Regions from separate parts of the Streptomyces sp. NPDC048415 genome, predicted to be linked through region 2. Evidence: riboswitches for the same ligand, from Rfam matches in the RefSeq annotation. Region 2 holds a riboswitch; each other region holds the start of a gene.

Region 1 (7,151 bases), on a different contig from region 2:
CAAGCCCACCGTCGAGGAGTACAAGGAGATCGCGAGCGGCCACGGCCACCACTGATCCCCTGACCGGTCCTTCCTGACCGATTCCTCGTCGATCGCCACGGCAGGAGCCCTCGTCCATTGCATGGACGGGGGCTCTTTGCCGTCCCCTGGCCTGGATAGGGTGGTCCCATCTACAGGAGTCCCTTTCGGGGACGGACCCAGGAGCGGCTTATGAGCGCTGTGAACCCCGCTGGAGGCGACACCGCGGCGGGCCGTTCCTGGCCCGAGGTGCTGAACGGCCTGCTCGACGGCCGGGATCAGAGCGCGGACGACACGGCCTGGGCGATGGACCGCATCATGCGCGGTGAGGCGACGGACGCGCAGATCGCCGGGTTCATGGTGGCGCTGCGGGCCAAGGGCGAGACGGTCGAGGAGATCTCCGGGCTCGTCCGGACGATGTACGAGCACGCGAACGTGATCGAGGTGCCGGGACCGACGGTGGACATCGTCGGTACGGGCGGCGACGGTGCGAAGACGGTGAACATCTCCACGATGTCCGCGATCGTCGTCGCCGGGACCGGCGCCAAGGTCGTCAAGCACGGCAACCGGGCCGCGTCCTCGGCGTCCGGTGCCTCGGATGTCCTGGAGAAGCTGGGCGTCAATCTGGAGCTGACGACCAAGCGGGTCGCCGAGGTGGCCGAAGAGGCCGGGATCACCTTCTGCTTCGCGGTGAAGTTCCATCCGGCGCTGCGTCATGTGGCGCCCGCGCGCGCGCAGTTGGGGATCCGGACCACGTTCAACGTCCTCGGGCCGCTGACGAATCCGGCGCGGGTGCGGGCGCAGGCGGTCGGGGTCGCGGATCCGCGGCTGGCGCCGATCGTGGCGGGCGTCTTCGCCGAGCGCGGCAACTCCTCGCTGGTCTTCCGCGGCGACGACGGGCTCGACGAGCTGACCACCACGGCGACGTCCCGGGTCTGGGTCGTCCGCGACGGCAAGGTGACCGAGGAGCGCTTCGATCCGCGCGATGTGGGGCTCGACCTTGTTCCGGTGTCGGCGCTGCGGGGCGCTGACGCGTCGTACAACGCGGATGTCGCGCGGCGGTTGCTGAACGGGGAGCGCGGTCCCGTACGGGACGCGGTGCTGCTGAACTCGGCGGCGGCGCTGGTCGCTCTGTCGCCGGGCGACGCGCCCCTCGTGGATCAGCTGCGCGCGGGGATGGCGATGGCGGCGGACGCCATCGACTCGGGGGCCGCGAAGCGGGCCCTTGAGCGGTGGGTGGCGGCCAGCAACGCGTGACGCCGGCGGGCGGCGCGGGGAGGGTTTTCGCCCCCGCCGCCCCTACCCTTCCCGTATCTGGGGGGGCTCCGCCCCCCAGACCTCCCTTGTCGCGCTTCGCGCTCGTCCTCAAACGCCGGACGGGCTGAATCAGCCCCTCCGGCGTTTCCGCTCCGTCCCGCGATGCGGACGCGGGGTTGCGTGCGGAAGATCGTGTGGCAGGATGCTGGGCAGGTCATGAGCGACAGCCATCAGGCCCCGGCCGGCTGTCCGGCAACCCTCCGTCCGTGGCGGGGTGCCCCGGGTGAGGACCAGGTCGTAGGCAGCGAGGTCTACGGCAAGCGCGGACCCCTCGCCCTCTTTTGAGTGGACACAGCCCAGGGGTCCTGGTCGTTCGAGGGAGCCTTCTGTGAGCAAGCGAATGCGATAGGGCGTAGAGCCCCGCCTCCGCATACCCCTTTTCACCTTTCCCGAGCCGTAGACGCCCTGTCCGGGCTGTCCGGCCCGGTGATTCCGCCTGCCTCTCACAGGAGCTCGCCATGTCTGTCTCCACCGCTGCCGCCGACCAGACCGTTTGTGCCCCTCTGCCGGTTCTGGGCCGAGATGTCACCGTCCCGCTCGTCACCGGTGGCGAGGTCACCTACGCCGCGCTCGACTACGCCGCCAGCGCCCCGGCCCTGCAGCGGGTGTGGGACGACGTCGCCGCGTACGCCCCGTACTACGGCAGCGTGCACCGCGGGGCCGGGTACCTGTCCCAGCTGTCCACCGACCTCTTCGAGAACGCCCGCAAGGCGGTCGCCGAGTTCCTGGACTGCCGGGACCGTGACCAGGTGGTGTTCACCCGGTCGACCACCGACTCGCTCAACCTGCTCGCCGCCGCCCTTCCGGCCGACTGCCAGGTCTTCGTCTTCGAGACCGAGCACCACGCCTCGCTGCTGCCCTGGCGGGATGCCCGGGTGACGTACCTGAACGCCCCGCGCACCCCCGACGAAGCCGTCGCCACTCTGGAGCGCGCCCTCGCGGGCAGGGACCCGTACGGCCCGGCGCTGGTCTGTGTCACGGGCGCGTCCAATGTCACCGGTGAGCTGTGGCCGGTGCGTGAGCTCGCCGCCGCCGCCCACGCGCACGGCGCGCGCATCGTCCTGGACGCCGCCCAGCTGGCCCCGCACCACCCGGTGTCCGTCCGCGACCTGGACGTCGACTGGGTCGCCTTCTCCGGGCACAAGCTGTACGCGCCCTTCGGTTCCGGCGTCCTCGCGGGCCGATCCGACTGGCTGCTCGAGGCCGAGCCCTACCTCGCGGGCGGTGGCGCCAGCCGGAAGGTGTCGCGGCGGGAGGACGGGGGAGTGGACGTGGAGTGGCACGAGAGTGCCGCCCGTCACGAGGCCGGATCGCCCAATGTCATCGGCGCCTACTCGATCGCGTCCGCCTGCAAGGCGCTGACGGAGGCCGGCTTCGACACGCTGGTCGACCGTGAGCAGCAGCTGATCGCCGTTGTCCGCGCGGGCCTCGCCGAGGTCCCCGAAGTGCGCGTGCTCTCCCTCTTCGGCGACGACGCCCCGCGGGTCGGCGTCATCTCTTTCGTCGTCGAGGGCTGGAACAGCTCGCACTTCGCCGCCGCGCTGTCCGCCGAGTACGGCATCGGCGTCCGCGACGGCCTGTTCTGCGCCCACCCGCTGGTGCGCACCCTCCTCGGCAGCGACCCGGGGACCCAGGGCGAGTGCGGCGCCCCCGAGGCCGCGCCCGGCGAGAAGTCCCTCAACGCCATCCGCGTCAGCTTCGGCGCGGGCACCCCCGACGAGCACGTCGAGCGCTTCGTGGGCGCCGTGAAGGAGCTCGTCCAGGACGGCGCCAAGTGGAACTACCGTACGGAGGAAGGGCGTTGCGTGCCCGCGGTCTGACCCTCCGACGAGCACATGGCGTATACGCTCCCCCTCAGCGGCCGTACGGCGGACAGGGGAGCACGGGGTGCAGGCGCTGCGCGAGACGGATCCTCGGCGGATCGGTCCCTATGAAGTACTGGGCAGGCTCGGCGCGGGCGGCATGGGCGAGGTCTATCTCGCCGCGTCACGGGCCGGACTCCGCCTCGCCGTCAAGGTGGTGCGGACCGAACACGCCGAGGACCGTACCTTCCGTGCGCGGTTCCGCCAGGAGGTGCGGGCCGCGCAGACCGTCGGCGGGACCGGCACGTACACCGCGCGCGTCGTCGACGCCGACACCGAGGGCGAACGGCCGTGGATGGCGACGGAGTTCGTGGACGGCCCGAATCTGCGCGATGCCGTGCTCGACCACGGCCCGCTGCCCGAGGACGCGGTCCGCACGCTCGCGGCCGCGCTCGGCGAGGCCCTCGCCGCCATCCACGCCAAGGGTCTGGTGCACCGCGACCTCAAGCCGTCCAACATCCTGCTCGCGCCCGACGGTCCGCGCGTCATCGACTTCGGGATCGTACGGGCGCTGGAGGCGACGGCGCTGACCAGGACCGGGGCCGTCGTCGGCTCGGTCGGCTACGTCTCGCCGGAGCAGATCCGCAACGGCGCCGAGGTGGGGCCGCCCAGCGACGTCTTCTCGCTCGGCGCGGTCCTCGCGTACGCCTCGAGCGGGCGTGAGCCCTTCGGGGAGGGCCAGGACTCGGTGATCCTGCTGCGCATCCTGACGCGGGACTTCGACCTGACCGGGCTGCCGCAGGCGGTGCTGCCGCTGGTGGAGTGGTGTCTGCGGGCGGAGCCCGAGGAGCGGCCCACACCCCAGGACGTCGTCGCGGCCGCGGGCCACACCGGGCGATCCCTGGGTCAGAGCACCCGCCCGGGCTGGTTCACGACGGCTCCAAAGCCCCCGGAGGGCGACGAGCGCTGGCTCCCGGAGCGGGAGTCGCAGGAGCGCGGGAGCCGCGTCGAGTACGTCGCTCCGGTGACGCTCACCCATGCCCCGGCGCCGGCCGACACCCCCGTACCGGCGTCGCGGCGGGGCGCCCTGCGGTTCCTGGCGGGCGGGGCCGTGGTCGCCGCCGGGGCGGGGGCCGGTGGCTGGTGGTGGCTGCGGGACAGGGGCGCCGAGGGCGGGCGGAGCACGGCGGGCGGTCCCGGCTCGGGGGCGGTGACGCCCACGGTCGCACGGCAGTCGACGGGAGCCGGCTGGCAGTACGAGACCGGCGGGCTCGGCGGGCGGCACGGTGCCTGCGTCGTCCCCTCGTCCGACGGCGGCCGGTTGTACGTCGGGGGCGCGGACGGCGCGCTGCACGCCGTCTCCCCGGACGGCAAGAAGCTCTGGCGCACCCAGCTGAGCGGCAGTCCGGTCATGCCGCCTCTCGCCACGGCCGACGGCGCCTACTGCCTGACGGAGGACGACGGGGAGGGGGCCGCCGAACTGTACGCGGTCGGCCCGGGAGGCCGTGTCCGGTGGAAGCGGACGATCAACGGGGGCGGCAGTCAGTTCCCGGTGGCCGCGGGCGGCCTTGTCCTGGTGACGACCGGCACGGCCAACAGCGGCAGCGTGCGCGCGTACACCTCCGACGGCAGGGTGGGCTGGGAAACCCCCACGCCGGGCGGCCCGACCAGCGAGCCGGCCGCGGCGGGCGGCACGGCGTACGTCGGCACCTTCGCGGACGCGGTGGTCGCCCTGGACGTCAAGGACGGCAGGCGGTCCTGGGCGGTCCAGGCCGGGATCGACACCGGACGGCCCACGCCGGTCGGCGACACCCTGGTCGTCGGCTCCGGAGGCGAGTACTCGCTGCACGGCGTCAGTACGAGCGGCCGGCGACAGTGGCAGAGGCGCAGCGACGAGGTGGGCGGCAGCAGGTACTTCACGTCCGTCCGGCTCGGCGACCTCGTGGTCACCTCCGCCTCGGGAACCGTGGTGGCCCTCGACCCGGCCGACGGATCCACGGCGTGGACCTTCAGCTCCCGCAGCGACTCGCAGGCGTACAGCGATCCCACGGTCGTGGCGAACACCGTCCACGTATGCCTGGGCTCGCGGCTCTACGCACTGGACCGGCGCGGCAAGCAGCTGTGGAAGGCGTCCTTCGACGGGGCGGAGGGCGCCTCGACCCACCGTCCGGTGATCCGCGGCAAGCGCGCCTACCTCGCCACGAACCGGGGTGTCGCCGCCCTCGACATCAGCGAGTAGGCGTCAGGAATCCAGCCCGATCGCGAACGCCGCCTCCAGGTCGTGCTGGGAGTACGTGCGGAACGCGACGTGCGTGTCCGTGCCCTCCACGCCCGGGATCTTGCTGATCTTGCCCGGGATGACGTCCGCCAGGTCGTCGTGGGCCTTCACCCGCACCATGGCGATCAGGTCGTAGGTGCCGGTGACGGAGAAGACCTCACTGACGCTGTCCAGCGCGGCGATCGACTCGGCGATCTCGGGAATCCGGTCCACGCTGGTCTTGATGAGGACGATCGCGGTGATCACGGCTGGTTGTCTCCCTCGGGGGCCGTCACTGGGGCCTTCACTCTAGTCGTACGGCCGAAACGCACCCACGCGTAGACGAAGCCGAGGGAGAAGCCCACCAGGTGCGCCAGATAGGCGACCCCCGGCCCTGACGTGTCCCGGCCCGCCGCCAGCCACTGCAGGGTGACCCAGAACGGCAGCACCACCCAGGCCGGGAAGCGCAGCGGCAGGAAGAAGAGGAACGGGAAGAGACTGGTCACCCGGGCCTTGGGGAACAGGTACAGGAACGCGCCGAGAACAGCGGAGATCGCCCCGGAGGCGCCGACCAGGGACTGCTGCGAGGTGGCGTTGGCGGCGGCGTAGCCGAGCAGGGCGAGATAGCCGCAGCCCACGTAGAAGAGGGCGAACTCCACATGGCCCATCCGTTCCTCGGCCATCGCCCCGAAGACATAGAAGAAGAGCATGTTGCCGAGGAGGTGAAGCCAGCTGCCATGGATGAACAGGGCCGTGGCGGGGGTGAGCGCCTCTCGCGGGGCTCCGCCGAACAGCTCGGTGGGCACCACACCCCAGCGCCGGAAATAGGCCCGCTGGACGACCAGCAGCTCATCCCCTGTGCCGTACACGGGATCGAGGCCCGCCGCCGGGCCGATCACGAAGATCAGACAGCACAGGGCGATCAGCCCGTACGTCACCGGCGCCGACTGACCCCGCACCGCCCTGCCGACCGCCGTACTCCAGTTGCTGATCATGGTGCAGAGCATGGCGTAACGGGACCGATGCGCACAGATCGCCTCGCCGCCGTGGACGGCCGAGCGTCGAGTACCCGCCAGGCCGTAGGGTTACGAGCCACACGCACCAGGGAGACTGGCGCTGGACGGACACTGGAAGGAAAGCGACTGCCACATGACGGTTCCTCTGCCGGACGCCAAGACTCGCTGGCGCTGCGCGCTGTGCGGCAACCTCACGCGTTTTGACGTGACCCGGTCGTCGAAGGTCGTCGAGTATGTGCACCTCGACCTGGCCGGTGAGCCGAAGGTCGAGGAGCGCGAGGTGGTCAGTGAGACCATCGAGTCGGTGCGGTGCCGCTGGTGCAACGCGGTGGATCAGGTGGAACTCGTGGACAGGCCGGGCGCCGGCTCCTGAGGGAGCGGGCCCCGCACAGGTATTGGGGTGACTGATGGTGGAGACCACAGGCGGGGAGCCGGACGACGGCACCGCTGAGGTGCTCGACCGTCCGCTGCCCGACGGCGTGCGCAGAAGAGTCGTTCAGATCGTCTCCGACGGGTTCGGTGGGCTCACCGTCCCGGAACTGCCCACCCAATTGCGGCAGTACGCCCGGTTCGCTCCCAATCGCCGGGCCAAGTTCGCCGGTAACGCCATGGCCTCGGCGCTGGAGACGGACCCGCTGTTCAGGCAGCGCATCGCCGAGAAGCTGAGAGAGGCGCAGCCGGAACTCGTCGGTGCCCTCGACTCGGGCGCGCCGCCCCCGGCCGCGGACCCGCTGGACGTGG
Region 2 (7,151 bases):
TCCTGCTTCCACTGCGAGTAGCGGAAGATGATCGGGAAGGACGGGGACACCGCGGCACGGACCGCGGCGGCGATCTCCGCCGCGAACTTCGTACGGGCCACCGGGTCACCGCCGTACGCGTCCGTACGGCGGTTGGTGCCGGACCACAGGAACTGGTCGAGCAGGTAGCCGTGCGCGCCGTGCAGTTCGACACCGTCGAAGCCGACGCGCTCGGCGGCGACCGCGGCCTCGACGAACGCCGCGATGACGTCGTCCAGGTCCGCCTGGGTCATCGCCTTGCCCGCGTCGGCCGTTCCGTCCAGGCCGATCCCCGACGGGCCCACCACCGGCGCGTCCGCGAACGGCGGTTCCCCCGCCTTGCGCACCATGCCGATGTGCCACAGCTGCGGCACGATCTTCCCGCCCGCCGCGTGCACGGCGTCGGCGACCTTCGCCCAGCCCGCGAGCTGCTCCTCGCCGTGGAAGCGCGGGACACGGTCGCTCTGCCCGGCCGACTCGTGGCCGACGTACGTGCCCTCGGTGACGATCAGACCGACGCCCGCGGCGGCACGGCGGGAGTAGTAGCCGACCACGTCCTCGCCGGGGACGCCGCCCGGGGAGAACTGCCTCGTCATCGGCGCCATCACGATCCGGTTCGGGACGGTGAGGCCGTTGAGGGAGACGGGGCGGGAGAGGATCTCGGCCGCGCGGGAGGCGGAGGCGGTGGCAGTCACGTAGGGGGCTCCTCGGGGAGGTCGACCAGGCGTCGAGCAGAGAGGGTCAGGACATTCCGGGCGGTATGTGCACATGCATCAACCGTCCGTCAACGTCAACTGCCTCGCCCGCCAGGGCATTCCGCGGCCCTGAGGCCTGCTCCTGTGATCCCGGCCACGCCCCGAACGCCCGAGGGCGGCACCCCTTGAGAGAAGGGGGGCCGCCCTCGAAACGTAAGGACAGTGATCAACCAGAGGTCGATCAGAAGTCCATGTCACCGCCCGGCATGCCGCCCGGAGCGCCGCCCGCGGCGGCCTTCTCCGGCTTGTCGGCGATGACGGCCTCGGTGGTGAGGAACAGCGCGGCGATGGAGGCGGCGTTCTGCAGGGCAGAGCGGGTCACCTTCGCCGGGTCGATGATGCCTTCGGCGATCATGTCGACGTACTCACCGGTCGCGGCGTTCAGGCCGTGGCCGACGGGCAGGTTGCGCACCTTCTCGACGATGACGCCACCCTCGAGACCACCGTTGACGGCGATCTGCTTGAGCGGGGCCTCCAGGGCGAGCCGCACGGCGTTGGCGCCGGTCGCCTCGTCACCCTCGAGGTCCAGCTTCTCGAAGACGGAAGACGCCTGGATGAGCGCGACGCCACCACCGGCGACGATGCCCTCCTCGACGGCCGCCTTCGCGTTGCGAACGGCGTCCTCGATGCGGTGCTTGCGCTCCTTGAGCTCGACCTCGGTGGCGGCACCGGCCTTGATGACGGCCACGCCGCCGGCCAGCTTCGCCAGACGCTCCTGGAGCTTCTCGCGGTCGTAGTCCGAGTCCGAGTTCTCGATCTCGGCGCGGATCTGGTTGACGCGACCGGCAACCTGGTCCGCCGAGCCCGCGCCGTCGACGATCGTCGTCTCGTCCTTGGTGATGACGACCTTGCGGGCGCGGCCCAGCAGGTCCAGACCCGCGTTCTCCAGCTTGAGGCCGACCTCCTCGGAGATGACCTCGCCGCCCGTGAGGATGGCGATGTCGCCGAGCATGGCCTTGCGGCGGTCACCGAAGCCCGGGGCCTTGACGGCGACGGACCTGAAGGTGCCACGGATCTTGTTGACGACCAGGGTCGACAGGGCCTCGCCCTCGACGTCCTCGGCGATGATCAGCAGCGGCTTGCCGGACTGCATGACCTTCTCGAGGAGCGGCAGCAGGTCCTTGACGTTGCTGATCTTCGAGTTGGCGATCAGGATGTACGGGTCGTCGAGGACGGCCTCCATACGCTCCATGTCGGTGGCGAAGTACGCCGAGATGTAGCCCTTGTCGAAGCGCATACCCTCGGTGAGCTCCAGCTCCAGACCGAAGGTCTGGGACTCCTCGACGGTGATGACGCCTTCCTTGCCGACCTTGTCCATCGCCTCGGCGATGAGCTCGCCGATCTGGGTGTCGGCGGCGGAGATGGAGGCCGTCGAAGCGATCTGCTCCTTGGTCTCGACATCCTTCGCCTGCTCGAGCAGGGCACCGGAGACGGCCTCGACGGCCTTCTCGATACCGCGCTTGAGAGCCATCGGGTTGGCGCCGGCGGCTACGTTGCGAAGGCCTTCGCGGACCAGCGCCTGGGCCAGGACGGTCGCGGTCGTCGTGCCGTCACCGGCGACGTCGTCCGTCTTCTTCGCGACCTCCTTGACCAGCTCGGCGCCGATCTTCTCGTACGGGTCCTCGAGCTCGATCTCCTTGGCGATGGAAACACCATCGTTGGTGATCGTGGGGGCGCCCCACTTCTTCTCGAGGACGACGTTGCGGCCCTTGGGGCCAAGGGTGACCTTGACGGCGTCGGCGAGCTGGTTCATCCCGCGCTCGAGACCGCGCCGTGCCTCCTCGTCGAACGCGATGATCTTGGCCATGTGAAGTGGTCCTCCCGGACGGGGTGGATTGCTCCGGATCGCGCCCGCGCCCGCGACGGACGGCCTGCAAGCCCTGCGGTTCCTTGCCCCACAGGTCTGCGGACCTCACTGGCACGATCCAAGTTCTGTCACTCTCACTAGGAGAGTGCTAACGCCAATGATTAGCACTCGACACCTGCGAGTGCAAGCGCCTCTCGCCAAGTGGAGACGCACGAGGGGCCCGCGTCCCTGGTGGGATGCGGGCCCCTCGGCGTGAGTGCGTCGGTGGTCGTTCGCGCCGGGATCAGACGGCGAGCTTGACCATGTCCGCCTGTGGACCCTTCTGGCCCTGCGAGATCTCGAACTCCACTCGCTGACCCTCTTCAAGGGTGCGGTAGCCGTCCATCTGAATCGCGCTGTAGTGCACGAAGACGTCCGCACCACCGTCGACCGCGATGAAGCCGTACCCCTTCTCCGCGTTGAACCACTTGACGGTGCCCTGAGCCATGCCTAACTCCCCTATTACTGGCCCTTGCACAGATCCGCACTTCGCGGATCCGGGTCAGACCTCACCCCCCAACGATTGGGGGTGTGCGCCGGAACGCGTCGACCGCGGCTGAATGTATCTGTCCAACTGCCGTCTGCAACAGGTCAATCGGACGAGAATTCTGGGCACGGCCGATCGGGAATATACGGAGAATTCGCGAAGATTCAGGGCAAGTCGGGCCCCATAAATGCCATGAAAGGCTTAAAAAGATGGGGACTTTGGCTACTTCTTGTCTGCTGCCGGGCAAGGACTCATATGCGTCCGGCATAAAACTGGCATAGAAAGCGAAGCAGGTTCCCCAACTGTACCGTGCTCAACCAAGCAGAATTGCCCCCTCCGCTTCTCTCACGGAGGGGGCAATTCGATGAACTCTGGGTGACGAGCATTACCTTCGGTAACGGACTCACCGTGTGTGACGGTCAGCCTCCGGCGACGGCCGGGATGATCGAGACGCCCGCGCCGTTCGGCGTCGCCGTCTCCAGCCCCTGCTCGAACCGCACGTCGTCGTCATTGACGTACACATTGACGAAGCGGCGCAGCTTGCCCTGGTCGTCCAGGACGCGGGCGGCGATACCCGTGTGGTTCTTCTCCAGGTCGGAGATGACCTCGGCGAGGGTGGTGCCCTCGGCGCTCACCTCGGCCTTGCCGCCGGTGTAGGTGCGCAGGATGGTGGGGATGCGGACGTTGACGCTCATGATGCGAGGCCAGCCTCTCGGAAGGAGTCGAGGTTCGGGCGGATGGTCGCGGTGAGGCCGGTGTCCGAGGCCACCGCGTCCAGAGTCTTGAGGCCGTCGCCGGTGTTCAGCACGACGGTGGTGAGGGTCGGGTCGAGGACGCCGTTCTCGATGAGCTTCTTCGTCACGCCGACCGTCACACCGCCCGCCGTCTCGGCGAAGATGCCCTCGGTCCGCGCGAGCAGCTTGATGGCGTCGACGATCTGCTCGTCGTTCACATCCTCCACGGCACCGCCGGTGCGGCGCGCGATGTCGAGCACGTACGGCCCATCGGCCGGGTTGCCGATGGCGAGCGACTTGGCGATGGTGTTCGGCTTCTGCGGCCGTACGACGTCGTGCCCGGCCTTGTAGGCGACGGACACCGGCGAGCAGCCCTCGGCCTGCGCGCCGAAGATCTTGTAGGGCTTGTCCTCGACGAGGCCGAGCTTGATCAGCTCCTGCAGACCCTTGTCGATCTTCGTGAGCTGCGAGCCGGAGGCGATGGGCACCACGAGCTGGTCCGGGAGCTTCCACCCCAGCTGCTCGCAGATCTCGTACGCGAGGGTCTTGGAGCCCTCCGCGTAGTACGGGCGCAGGTTGACGTTGACGAAGCCCCAGCCCTCGCCGGCCGGGTCGCCGATCAGCTCGGAGCAGAAGCGGTTCACGTCGTCGTAATTGCCCTCGATGCCGACGAGCTCGCCGCCGTACACCGCGGCCATGACGACCTTGCCCTGCTCCAGGTCGTGCGGGATGAACACGCAGGAACGGAAGCCGGCACGGGCGGCGGCGGCGCCCACGGCGCCGGCGAGGTTGCCGGTGGAGGAGCAGGAGAGCGTGGTGAAGTCGAAGGCGCGGGCGGCCTCGATGGCCTGGGCGACGACGCGGTCCTTGAAGGAGTGCGTCGGGTTGCCCGAGTCGTCCTTGACGAAGAGCTTGCCGGCGTCGACGCCCAGCTCACGCGCCAGGTTGTCGGCCTTGACGAGCTTGGTCCAGCCGGGGTTGATGTTCGGCTTCTCGGCGACGTCCGCGGGGACAGGCAGAAGGGGCGCGTAACGCCAGATGTTCGCGGGGCCCGACTCGATGCGCTTGCGGAGTTCCTCGGTCTCGTAGGCCGAGAAGTCGTACGCGATCTCCAGCGGGCCGAAACACTCCTCGCAGGCGAAGACCGGGCCGAGCGGCACGCGGTGACCGCATTCGCGGCAGGAGAGCGCCGCGGCGGGACCCAGATCGACGGAGGTCGCGGAGTTCGTGGTGCTTGCAACTGTCTGCGCAGCCATGGAGGCGAGGCCCTTTCTCCTCATCTTCCTCACGACGCACTTCGCCGTGAGACGGATTTGGCACCTTCCCTAGCCGGGAGCCTCGCGACGACGACGCAGTCGTACGAGACCGGCTGGAGGGTTGCCGGGGCTTCATCGGGCCGTATCCCTCTGCCCCTCTGGATGAGCGCTATTCGGTTGTACGGGGATGATCTACGCAATGCGATGGTCATCCGCGTTGTTCAAGACTGTAACCGAAGGCCAGGACAGTTGAGATAGTCGTCCGAACCGCGAGATGGATCACACCGTGCGAGACGGGGTGATCAGACAGTGAGGAGCCGCAGACTGTGCTGGAAGAAGTTGAGCGCTGGCTGAGCACACGCTCCTGGTCCGCGACCGATCGCCCGCTCCACAAGCTCATGGCCGCCAAACGCACCACCGGGTCGACGGTCAGTGTCGTACTGCCCGCCCTCAACGAGGAGGAGACGGTCGGCGAGATCGTCGCCGTCATCCGCCACGACCTGATGCGGCAGGTGCCCCTCGTCGACGAGATCGTCGTCGTCGACTCGGGCTCGACGGACCGCACCTCCGAGGTCGCCGCCGCCGCGGGCGCGCGCGTCGTGCACCGCGACGACATCCTGCCGCGGATACCGACCGTCCCCGGCAAGGGCGAGGTCCTGTGGCGCTCGCTGCTCGTGACGAGCGGGGACATCGTCTGCTTCATCGACGCGGACCTCAAGGAGTTCTCGTCCGACTTCGTCTCCGGGATCGTGGGCCCGCTGCTCACCGACCCGGGCGTGGACCTCGTCAAGGCCATGTACGACCGCCCGCTCGGCTCGGCGGCGGGCCAGGGCGGCCGCGTCACCGAACTGATGGCCCGCCCGCTGCTGAACATGCACTGGCCGCAGCTCGCCGGCTTCGTCCAGCCGCTCGGCGGCGAGTACGCGGCCCGCCGCTCCCTGCTCGAACAGCTGCCGTTCCCCGTCGGATACGGCGTCGAGCTGGGCATGCTCGTCGACGCGCTGCACCTCGTGGGCCTGGACGCCCTCGCCCAGGTCGACGTCGGCGTCCGCAAGCACCGCCACCAGGACGGGCAGGCGCTCGGCCGGATGGCTGCCGCGATCTACCGCACGGCCCAGCTGAGGCTGGCCCGGGGCCATCTGATCCGTCCGTCCCTCACCCAGTTCGAACGGGGCAGGGACGGCTTCGAGCCGCGCACCCACTCCGTCGATACGGAGGAACGCCCTCCGATGTCCGAAATCGCCGAATACCGGAAACGAAGGGCCGCCTAGACCGGCGGCCTGAGCCGACGGATTGCATACGGCGCACGGGAACGTTTGAGCGTTTCCACGCCGGGCTAGGTTTCGAGGCATGGCTTCTGCGCACGGTGACCATCGCATCCTCGTCGCGTCCAACCGCGGCCCGGTCTCCTACGGGGTGCGCGAGGACGGCTCGCTGCACGCCAAACGGGGCGGCGGCGGGCTGGTCTCGGGCCTCTCCGCGATCGGACCGGACGCGGGCGCCCTGTGGGTGTGCTCGGCGCTCGGCGACGGAGACCGCGAGGCGGTACGGCGCGGCGTCGGCGAGGAGGGCGTACGGATGCTGGACATCGACGCCGAGGTACACGCCGACGCGTACAACGGCATCGCGAACTCCGTGCTGTGGTTCGTGCACCACATGCTGTACCAGACGCCGCTGGAGCCGGTCTTCGACGCGGAGTTCCGGCGCCAGTGGGCGTCGTACGAGACGTACAACCGGGCGTTCGCCCAGGCGCTGGCCGACGAGGCGGCCGAGGGCGCCGTGGTGGTCGTACAGGACTATCACCTCACCCTCGTCCCCGGCATGCTGCGTGAGCTCCGTCCCGACCTGCGGATCGGGCACTTCTCGCACACCCCGTGGGCGCCGGTGGACTACTTCCGGCTGCTGCCCGGCGACATCGCCGAGCAGGTGCTGCGCGGGATGCTCGGCGCGGACCGGCTCGGCTTCCTCACCCACCGTTGGGCGGACGCGTTCACCGCGTGCGCGGACGCGTTCGTCGGCGGGCTCGGCTCGACCCGGGTCGGGGTGCACGGCCTC
Region 3 (7,151 bases), on a different contig from region 2:
TGCTGGCTGTCCGTGTTGGCGAGGACGGACAGCCAGCTCGTGGCGGCGGCACGGGCCTGCGTCTGGGCGGCCGTCGCGCCGGGCATGAGCAGATAGGCGTACGAGGCGTTCGTCGGGTCGGTGCCGTGATCGACGTACATCGTGAGGTACTTGCGGTTCAGGACGGTCGTGGCGCCGCCCTTGTTGATGTCGCTCCACTTGCCGTCACGGGCCTCGCGCAGCGCCTTGACGGTCGCCCCACCCGGGAAGACGTAGCCGCCGTGGCCGCCGATGTGCGCCCACTTGGCGGCGGTGAGCGTCTCGTACCAGGGGTAGCTGGTGGGCTTCGCCGTGCCGTCCACCGTGAAGGTCGTGGTGCCCGTGGGCCCGAGGTTGCGGTTCTCCACCGTCGACTCCACGGCCGAACCGTCCGTGCACTTGATTCCCGCGCCGAGACACACGATCGCGTCGTCCAGGCAGAACCACGCCTTCTTCGCCAGCAGCGTGCTCTGCAAACCCTTGAGGTACTGGCCGATCGTGGCGCGCTGCCCGTCCGTCGCGCCGCCCACCCAGTTCACGTCCGGCAGGGACGCGCCCCAGTCGCCGCCCGCCGCGTCCGCGAGCACCTTGCGGGATGCGGTGATGCCGGGCAGCCGGTACGGGTCGACGGTGGGCCAGAAGGCGTCGCTGTACTGGCCGTTGCAGAAGGTGTCGCCCCACCAGTAGAGCATCCCGGAACCGGTGTGCCAGCCGTGCAGGTTCTCGCCGTTGCCCGTCTCGTAGTACGTGATCCGCCGGTCGGCCATGCTGAGGGACGCGGCCCAGCCGGGGCGGCGATGCGTGGCCCGGGACATGTTGGTGAACAGCCGGTGCCCGGTCGGTTCGGCGATCGCGGAGACGCTGGTGTCGTCGACAACTCCCTGGAGCCGGGCCAGACTTGTCAGGCCCAGCGCGGGATCGCTCATGGGCGGGCTGTAGTAGTCGCGCTGTATCCAGCCCTTCACCAGCCCGCGCCACCGGGCGTTCTCGGTGCTGCTCGCCCCCTGTCCGAGCAGCACGATCGAGGCGAGGATCGGATGACCGCGCAGATGGTCGTCCTGCTGGATCTGCTTGGCGTCGGACGCGGACAGGCCCCGGCTGATCGCCCGCCCGGACACGCCGTCCATGACGAGACCGTTGTGGAGGAAGGGCGCCCAGGCGTTCTCCACCGCGTCGAAGACGATCTGGCGGTTGGCGTCGGTGACTTCCCAGCTGGACCCGGCGAGCAGCGCGAAGAGCATCCCGAGCCCGCCCAGCATCACCGAACCGTAGGAACCGGTGTAGGGGACGGTGGTGTGCTGGATGAACGAGCCGTCGGTGTACAGCCCGTCCCCGCTGCTGACATACGGGAAGACCGGCGAGAGCGCGTCGCGGGCCAGGGCGAGCTTCGCGGAGCTCGCCCCGACGACGCCGCGCAGCGCCAGCACCCGGCACAGGTCGACTCTGTTGGCGCCCGTGCTCGTCCCGCTGTAGGCGGACACCGCCGAGTCGGGTACGAAATGGTCGACGGCGTTGAGGTAGTTGGTGATGTGCGTGGCGGCCAGCTGGTCGTACATCAGCACGCACACGTCGAGCAGCGCCTGCGGCGCGCCGATCTGCCAGCTGTACCAGTTGCCGTAGCGGGTCTGGTTCTCGTTGTAGACCTCGGAGTAGAGGTGATCGAGGCCGGTGAGGATGTCGTCGCGCAGTCCGCTGTCGCCGGTGAGTCCGGTGCCCTGCTGGGAGTAGGCCTGGGCGAGTGTGCTGAGCCTGCTGAAGCTGGAGCTCATGTTGGCCGAGTAGCCGTACGACTCCTGGTCGGTGTCGGGCTCGGGGTCGGCGTACACCAGGTCCGGCCAGAGTGAGCCGGACACCGGTGCCATCACGGACCGCAACTGGGCGGCGGTCGTGCCCAGTTCGCTGAGCCGGGTCTTGAAGGGGTCGGCGGTGGGGCTGAATCCCTCGCCCAGGATCAGGGTGCGCCACGTGGCCCGCAGGGTCGCGAACTCGTCCGCGGCCTCGGAGCTCTCGGAGGCCTCGGTGATCTCGGTGATCTCGGTGGAGGGGAGGGAAGTGGCATCGGCGGTGGTGTGCGCCCCGAGCGCGAGCGCGGCGCCGCTGCTCGCTGCCAGGAGGCCACGGCGTGACCAACGAGTCGTCATGACGGCGGTTTCTAGCACGGTGACGCTCAAACGCTCAACTACTCTTACCGAATTGAGCATATCGATCGTTTGCTGGAGTGCCGTGCATCACTGAACTCGCGGGCCCCCGCCCTCGTATCACTCCACGGGGATGGCGGGAGACCGCGCGCACGGAAGGAGAGCGGTGTGTCAATACCGCACGGCCCTGGGCAGCCCGAGAGGCGCCCGGCCCTCGAACCCACTCATGTCCAGCGCCGCCGCCGCTCGGAGACGCTGGCGGAACTGCTGAGCCAGGTACGCGAGAACGAGAGGGGAGCCGCCGACCCCGACGACGGGTATGAGTCGGTCGCGGTCCCGGCGACCACGACACGGCTTCTGCCGCCGCCGGAGGAGGACGAGACCCAGGAGCTTCCGCCCATACCCGGGCACGGACCCGGCTCGGGGCCGGGGCCGGGGCATGGGCCTGGATTCGGTCGTGGCGCCGGTCTGCGGCGCGCCGCGGTGGTCGTCGCGGTGACGGCGGCGGCACTGGTCGGCTTCGCACTCGCGCTCCTGCTCCCCGGCGGCGACAAGGGCGACGTACCGCAGAGCGGTGCTCGCCCGACCACAACCCCCGCCGCGCAAGCCCCTTCCCGGGCCGCCGATCCGGACCGCGCGGGCACCCTCCGGGAGGGAGACAGCGGCCCCGCGGTGACGGAACTGCAGGAACGGCTCCTGCGCATCCCGAACGTGTACGACAACGGCAGCACCAGCGGCACTTACGACGCCACCCTGTCCGAGGCCGTGGCCCGCTTCCAACTCTGGTACGGCATCCGGGGCGACGAGACGGGCGTCTACGGCGACGACACCCGCGCCGACCTCGAATCACGCACCGCGCTCTGACGTTCTGTGCACCCTGTGCACTCTGTGCGCTCCGACGCTCTATGTGAACTCGCGGACGACTCGGGCCAGTTCCTTCGGCTGGTCCAGGGGAATGAGCGTGTAGCTGTCCGCGATCTCGACCAGTCGTCCGTGGGGGAGGAGTTCGGCGAGGCGTCGGCCGTGCTCGGGTGGCATGACGCGGTCCTCGCGGGCCCAGACCACGAGGGTGGGGCGCGTGAAGCCGGGCAGACGCTCGGCCGTGGCCAGCAGGAGATCGGTGTCGGCGCCTGCCGCGCGCAGCATGCGAACGGCGTCGCGGCGGATGTCCGACTGCCTCAGGACCGGCCTCCCCGGAGGGTCGCCGCGAACGCGATCGCGGCCTGCCAGTCATCCAATTGCCCCCTGACAGTGAGGACTTGGCGCGGCAGCCCGCCGCTCTCCCCGAGACCGCGGTAGTCGAAGGCGAGGACGCCGAACCCGGCATCATGGAACCGTCTCGCGAACAGATCCGTACCCGGCTCCTTGGCCACCGTGAAGCCCCCGGCCATGATCACGCACACGCCGTTGGTCCCCGGATAGTGCCAGGCGGCACACTCCGTGCCACCGCTGGCGAAACGAACCTTCTCTCGGTCCATACGAGGCCTCCTGTGATGTCTGTGTCCAGGAGGGCGCCGGCGGACTGGAGTGTGACATCACTTCAGGACATCGGACTTCTTATTCAAACCGAAGTCCCCGGAAGCGGGGGCGGTGGCATGGCCCTGTTCGATGAGCCGGGTGTGCGGCAGCAGATCGGTGGACTCGAAGCGGACGCCGGGTTCGAAGCCGGGCGACCGGCACAGGGTCATGGCCCCTGTGCCGGGCCGGCGTCCCTCGGCTCCATCAGTCAGGGATGCCCGGCCGGCTCATCCACGATGCGGGGCGAAGGCCGGGTGGGCGTCGAGGCGTCGTACGTACTGGCTGAGGTTCGCGTACGGGGCCAGCGCGTCGGCCGGGTCGAGGTGGAGGAGCGCCACCCACAGATCTACGTCCGCGGCGGTCAGTTCATTGCCCAACACATAGGGAGCTGAGGCAAGTTGACGCTCGAGCAGGTCCAGCGCCGCCGACCGGTCCTCGGGTCGAGCGGTCGGGGCGAGGTCCTGCTCGAGGAGGTCACGCAGGGCGTCGATGTCCGCGGCGAGGGCCGGTGCACGCAGCGAATGGACGCAGGACTCGTCGCGGCCGGACAGCAGACCCGCGAGGTCGCGCAGGATGTCGGGCGTGTGATTGCTGACGACGCGTCCGCTCCACCGGTCGCACAGCGCGGGCGCCGTCAGCGGACCGTCGTAGTGGTGCCACGTGGCCTCGTAGGCCCTGCGCAGGGAGGCGAGCGTGTCGGGTGTGTCGGCGGGACACACCAGGGTGCTCGTGGCGACCGAGTCCCTCAGGCCCAGCAGATCGAGAGTGATCGAGACGCGCAGCGAGAGCGGACAGCCCGCGGACAGGTACAGCTGATAGCGGTGCGGTGCCGGATAGAAGCCACCGGCGAGACCGATACCGATACGGCTGCGGAAACGGTGCGGGCGGAGGGACGGCGCGGCGACCCGCGGACGGGGGATCGCGTCAAGTGAGCCGGAAGCGCACGGAGTTGGGGTACATGTGCTGGAACTGCCGGCGTTCGAGGCGTGCGACATTGTCTCGGGCATGACTCTCCAGGGGATGCGAAGGCCACGGCCGCCTTGTGGGCACCGCGGCGGAACGGAGTGACTGCGCTTCGTACCGGTCCGGGTCGAGCGGACTAGTAGGCGCTGGAGACACGCGACAGATCGATGTGCAGGCGCCTCGTCAAGCCGTTCCTGGGCAAACTTCCCACCGGTCTCACACTCGGGGCTCGCGAGACGCGAGACCACGCTTGTCCCGCCGCACCGGCGGAACCCGGTCGTCACCCGGGGCACCCCGTCGCGGTGGAAGGGTTGCCTGCCAGCGGGCCGGGGCCGATGACCGCACGAGCAGGGGAACCCCGCCCGAGCGGCGCTGACAATCGTGACCGTCCCCGCCAGTGTCGGTGCGCCCGGTGAGGCCGTCAAGACGGCGAGACGCAGTCTCACCAGGTGGTCATCCGGGCCGTTGAGCGTTGACATTCTTTTGGGTACCTGCCTAACTTACGCCGCAGATCGGTCATGAGTGTCAGCGACAAGCCCTGGCTCGCTGGCCGGCAACCCTCGCATCGCGGTGGGGTGCCCCAGGTGACGACCGGACCGGATGATGTTCGGTAAGCGCGAGGCCCCAGCGGCCGGAAAAGTGACGGTGACGGCGATGTACGCAGCACAGGGGACGGCCGCACGGCGGCCCCGCTGCGTACTGCTGTGCGCGAACCGCAGCGTCGACCTGCTCCGCGTCAACAGCGCGCTGTGTACCGCCTCGTGCCGCGCCCACTGTCAAGGCTGACGGTTCTCTGAATCCCTGACGTGCACCGCTTCGCGGTGTTCGCTCACCCTCCCCGCCAGCCCCCGCGCCGTGCGCCGCCGTGCGCCTCGTCCCGCCGAGCCGTTTGCGCTCAGCGGTGCCGTCCCGCCGCCTGCCCGGTCCGGGGTGTCCGAATTCGCTGGAGCCCCTTCATGAGTCAACATCCCGGCATCGCTGTGTCCTCCGGATCAGCGCCCCCTGCGGAGGCGAGCCCTGGCTCCGAATCCCCCGCCGAACCACGTCCGTTGGCGGCGCAGCGCGTTCTTCCGCTGCGGCGCCCCGGTCGCTGGATCATCACGGCCGTCGTGCTGGTGCTGGTCGCGCAGGTCGGGCACGGACTCGTGTCCAACCCGTTCTACCAGTGGGATCGCTTCGGGTACTGGTTCCTTCGGCCGACGATCCTCGACGGACTGCTCATCACCCTCGAAGTGGCCTTGTACAGCGCCGTGTTGGGACTGCTCGGCGGCATCCTGCTCGCGCTGGGCAGACTCTCCCGCAGCCCGGTGCTGCGTGCCGTCAGCTGGGTCTACACCTGGCTGTTCCGCTCGGTGCCGCTGATCGTGGTCCTGCTGTTCCTCTACAACTTCAGCGCGCTCTACAAGACGCTGAGCCTCGGAGTGCCGTTCGGCCCCGCCTTCTTCAGCTTCGACGAGTCCCGCCTCGCCACCGACATGGTCGTCGCGGTCGTCGGCCTGAGCCTGAACGAGGCGGCGTACGCCTCCGAGGTGGTGCGCGGCGGCATCCTCTCCGTCGACCAGGGCCAGCACGAGGCCGCCTCCGCGCTCGGTCTGCCCAAGGGTTACCAGTTCACGAAGATCGTCTTCCCGCAGGCCCTGCGGTCCATCACTCCGAACTACGTCAACCAGCTGATCGGTCTGATCAAGGGCACCTCGCTGGTCTTCTACGTGTCACTGCTCGACCTGTTCGGCTCGGTGCAGAGCATGGGCAGTACCTACCCCGGCGACATCGTGCCGCTGCTGCTGGTCGCCACCGTCTGGTACCTGATCCTCACCAGCGTCGTGTCCGTCGCCCAGTTCTACGTCGAGCGGTACTTCTCGCGGGGCGCGCTGCGCACCCTGCCGCCGACCCCCTGGCAACAAGTACGCACCGGGCTGCGTGACCTGCGGGCCCGTGTCCGAAGGGAGACGGCGATATGACCACCGAGACGCTCGGGATCCGTCCGGCCGCGGTCGAGGTCCATGAGGTACACAAGTGGTACGGCACCCAACGGGTGCTGGACGGCGTGGAGTTGGAGGTGCAGCCCGGAGAGGTCACAGTGATCATCGGGCCGTCCGGTTCCGGCAAGTCCACGCTTTTGCGGGTGATCAACCACCTGGAGAAGCCCGAGATCGGTCATGTCAGCCTGAACGGCGAGCTGATCGGCGTACGCCGGCACGGCGAGCGGCTCAAGGAGCTGAGCGAGCGGGCGATCCTGGCCCAGCGCAGCCGGATCGGCTTCGTCTTCCAGAACTTCAACCTCTTCCCGCACCTGACCGTGCTGGACAACGTGGCCGCTGCCCCGGTGGCGACCGGCCGGCTGAAAAAGCCCGAGGCCCAGGAGCTGGCGCGCGAACTGCTCGCCCGGGTCGGCCTGGGCGACAGGACCGCCGCCTATCCACGGCAGTTGTCGGGCGGCCAGCAGCAGCGGGTGGCCATCGCACGTGCCCTCGCCCTTCGGCCCGGAGTCATCCTCTTCGACGAACCCACCTC

What was found. Region 2 has a riboswitch for S-adenosylmethionine ahead of thrC (threonine synthase). Riboswitches for the same ligand answer to the same signal wherever they lie in the genome.
Region 1: another riboswitch for S-adenosylmethionine. It lies ahead of AB0D27_RS36395 (aminotransferase class V-fold PLP-dependent enzyme); the one in region 2 lies ahead of thrC (threonine synthase).
Region 3: another riboswitch for S-adenosylmethionine. It lies ahead of AB0D27_RS26295 (amino acid ABC transporter permease); the one in region 2 lies ahead of thrC (threonine synthase).

What each region holds. Positions count from the first base shown of each region.
Region 1 is NZ_JBEZKJ010000088.1:9,347-16,497, reverse strand. It holds gene AB0D27_RS36405 (cytochrome bc complex cytochrome b subunit) at 1-55, shown strand, start outside; gene trpD (anthranilate phosphoribosyltransferase) at 211-1,275, shown strand; SAM riboswitch class IV at 1,488-1,604, shown strand; gene AB0D27_RS36395 (aminotransferase class V-fold PLP-dependent enzyme) at 1,794-3,155, shown strand; gene AB0D27_RS36390 (serine/threonine-protein kinase) at 3,223-5,376, shown strand; gene AB0D27_RS36385 (Lrp/AsnC ligand binding domain-containing protein) at 5,380-5,661, opposite strand; gene AB0D27_RS36380 (rhomboid family intramembrane serine protease) at 5,658-6,389, opposite strand; gene AB0D27_RS36375 (hypothetical protein) at 6,544-6,783, shown strand; gene AB0D27_RS36370 (NYN domain-containing protein) at 6,818-7,151, shown strand, end outside.
Region 2 is NZ_JBEZKJ010000129.1:10,670-17,820, forward strand. It holds gene AB0D27_RS41300 (NADH:flavin oxidoreductase) at 1-713, opposite strand, end outside; gene groL (chaperonin GroEL) at 955-2,580, opposite strand; gene AB0D27_RS41310 (cold-shock protein) at 2,864-3,067, opposite strand; gene AB0D27_RS41315 (MoaD/ThiS family protein) at 3,526-3,801, opposite strand; gene thrC (threonine synthase) at 3,798-5,096, opposite strand; SAM riboswitch class I at 5,114-5,265, opposite strand; gene AB0D27_RS41325 (glucosyl-3-phosphoglycerate synthase) at 5,423-6,367, shown strand; gene AB0D27_RS41330 (trehalose-6-phosphate synthase) at 6,447-7,151, shown strand, end outside.
Region 3 is NZ_JBEZKJ010000045.1:8,192-15,342, reverse strand. It holds gene AB0D27_RS26325 (polysaccharide lyase 8 family protein) at 1-2,159, opposite strand, end outside; gene AB0D27_RS26320 (peptidoglycan-binding domain-containing protein) at 2,325-3,020, shown strand; partial or broken gene AB0D27_RS26315 (alpha/beta fold hydrolase) at 3,060-3,275, opposite strand; gene AB0D27_RS26310 (hypothetical protein) at 3,335-3,634, opposite strand; gene AB0D27_RS26305 (hypothetical protein) at 3,692-3,844, opposite strand; gene AB0D27_RS26300 (glutathione S-transferase C-terminal domain-containing protein) at 3,902-4,681, opposite strand; SAM riboswitch class IV at 4,879-5,024, opposite strand; SAM riboswitch class IV at 5,152-5,260, shown strand; gene AB0D27_RS26295 (amino acid ABC transporter permease) at 5,594-6,598, shown strand; gene AB0D27_RS26290 (amino acid ABC transporter ATP-binding protein) at 6,595-7,151, shown strand, end outside.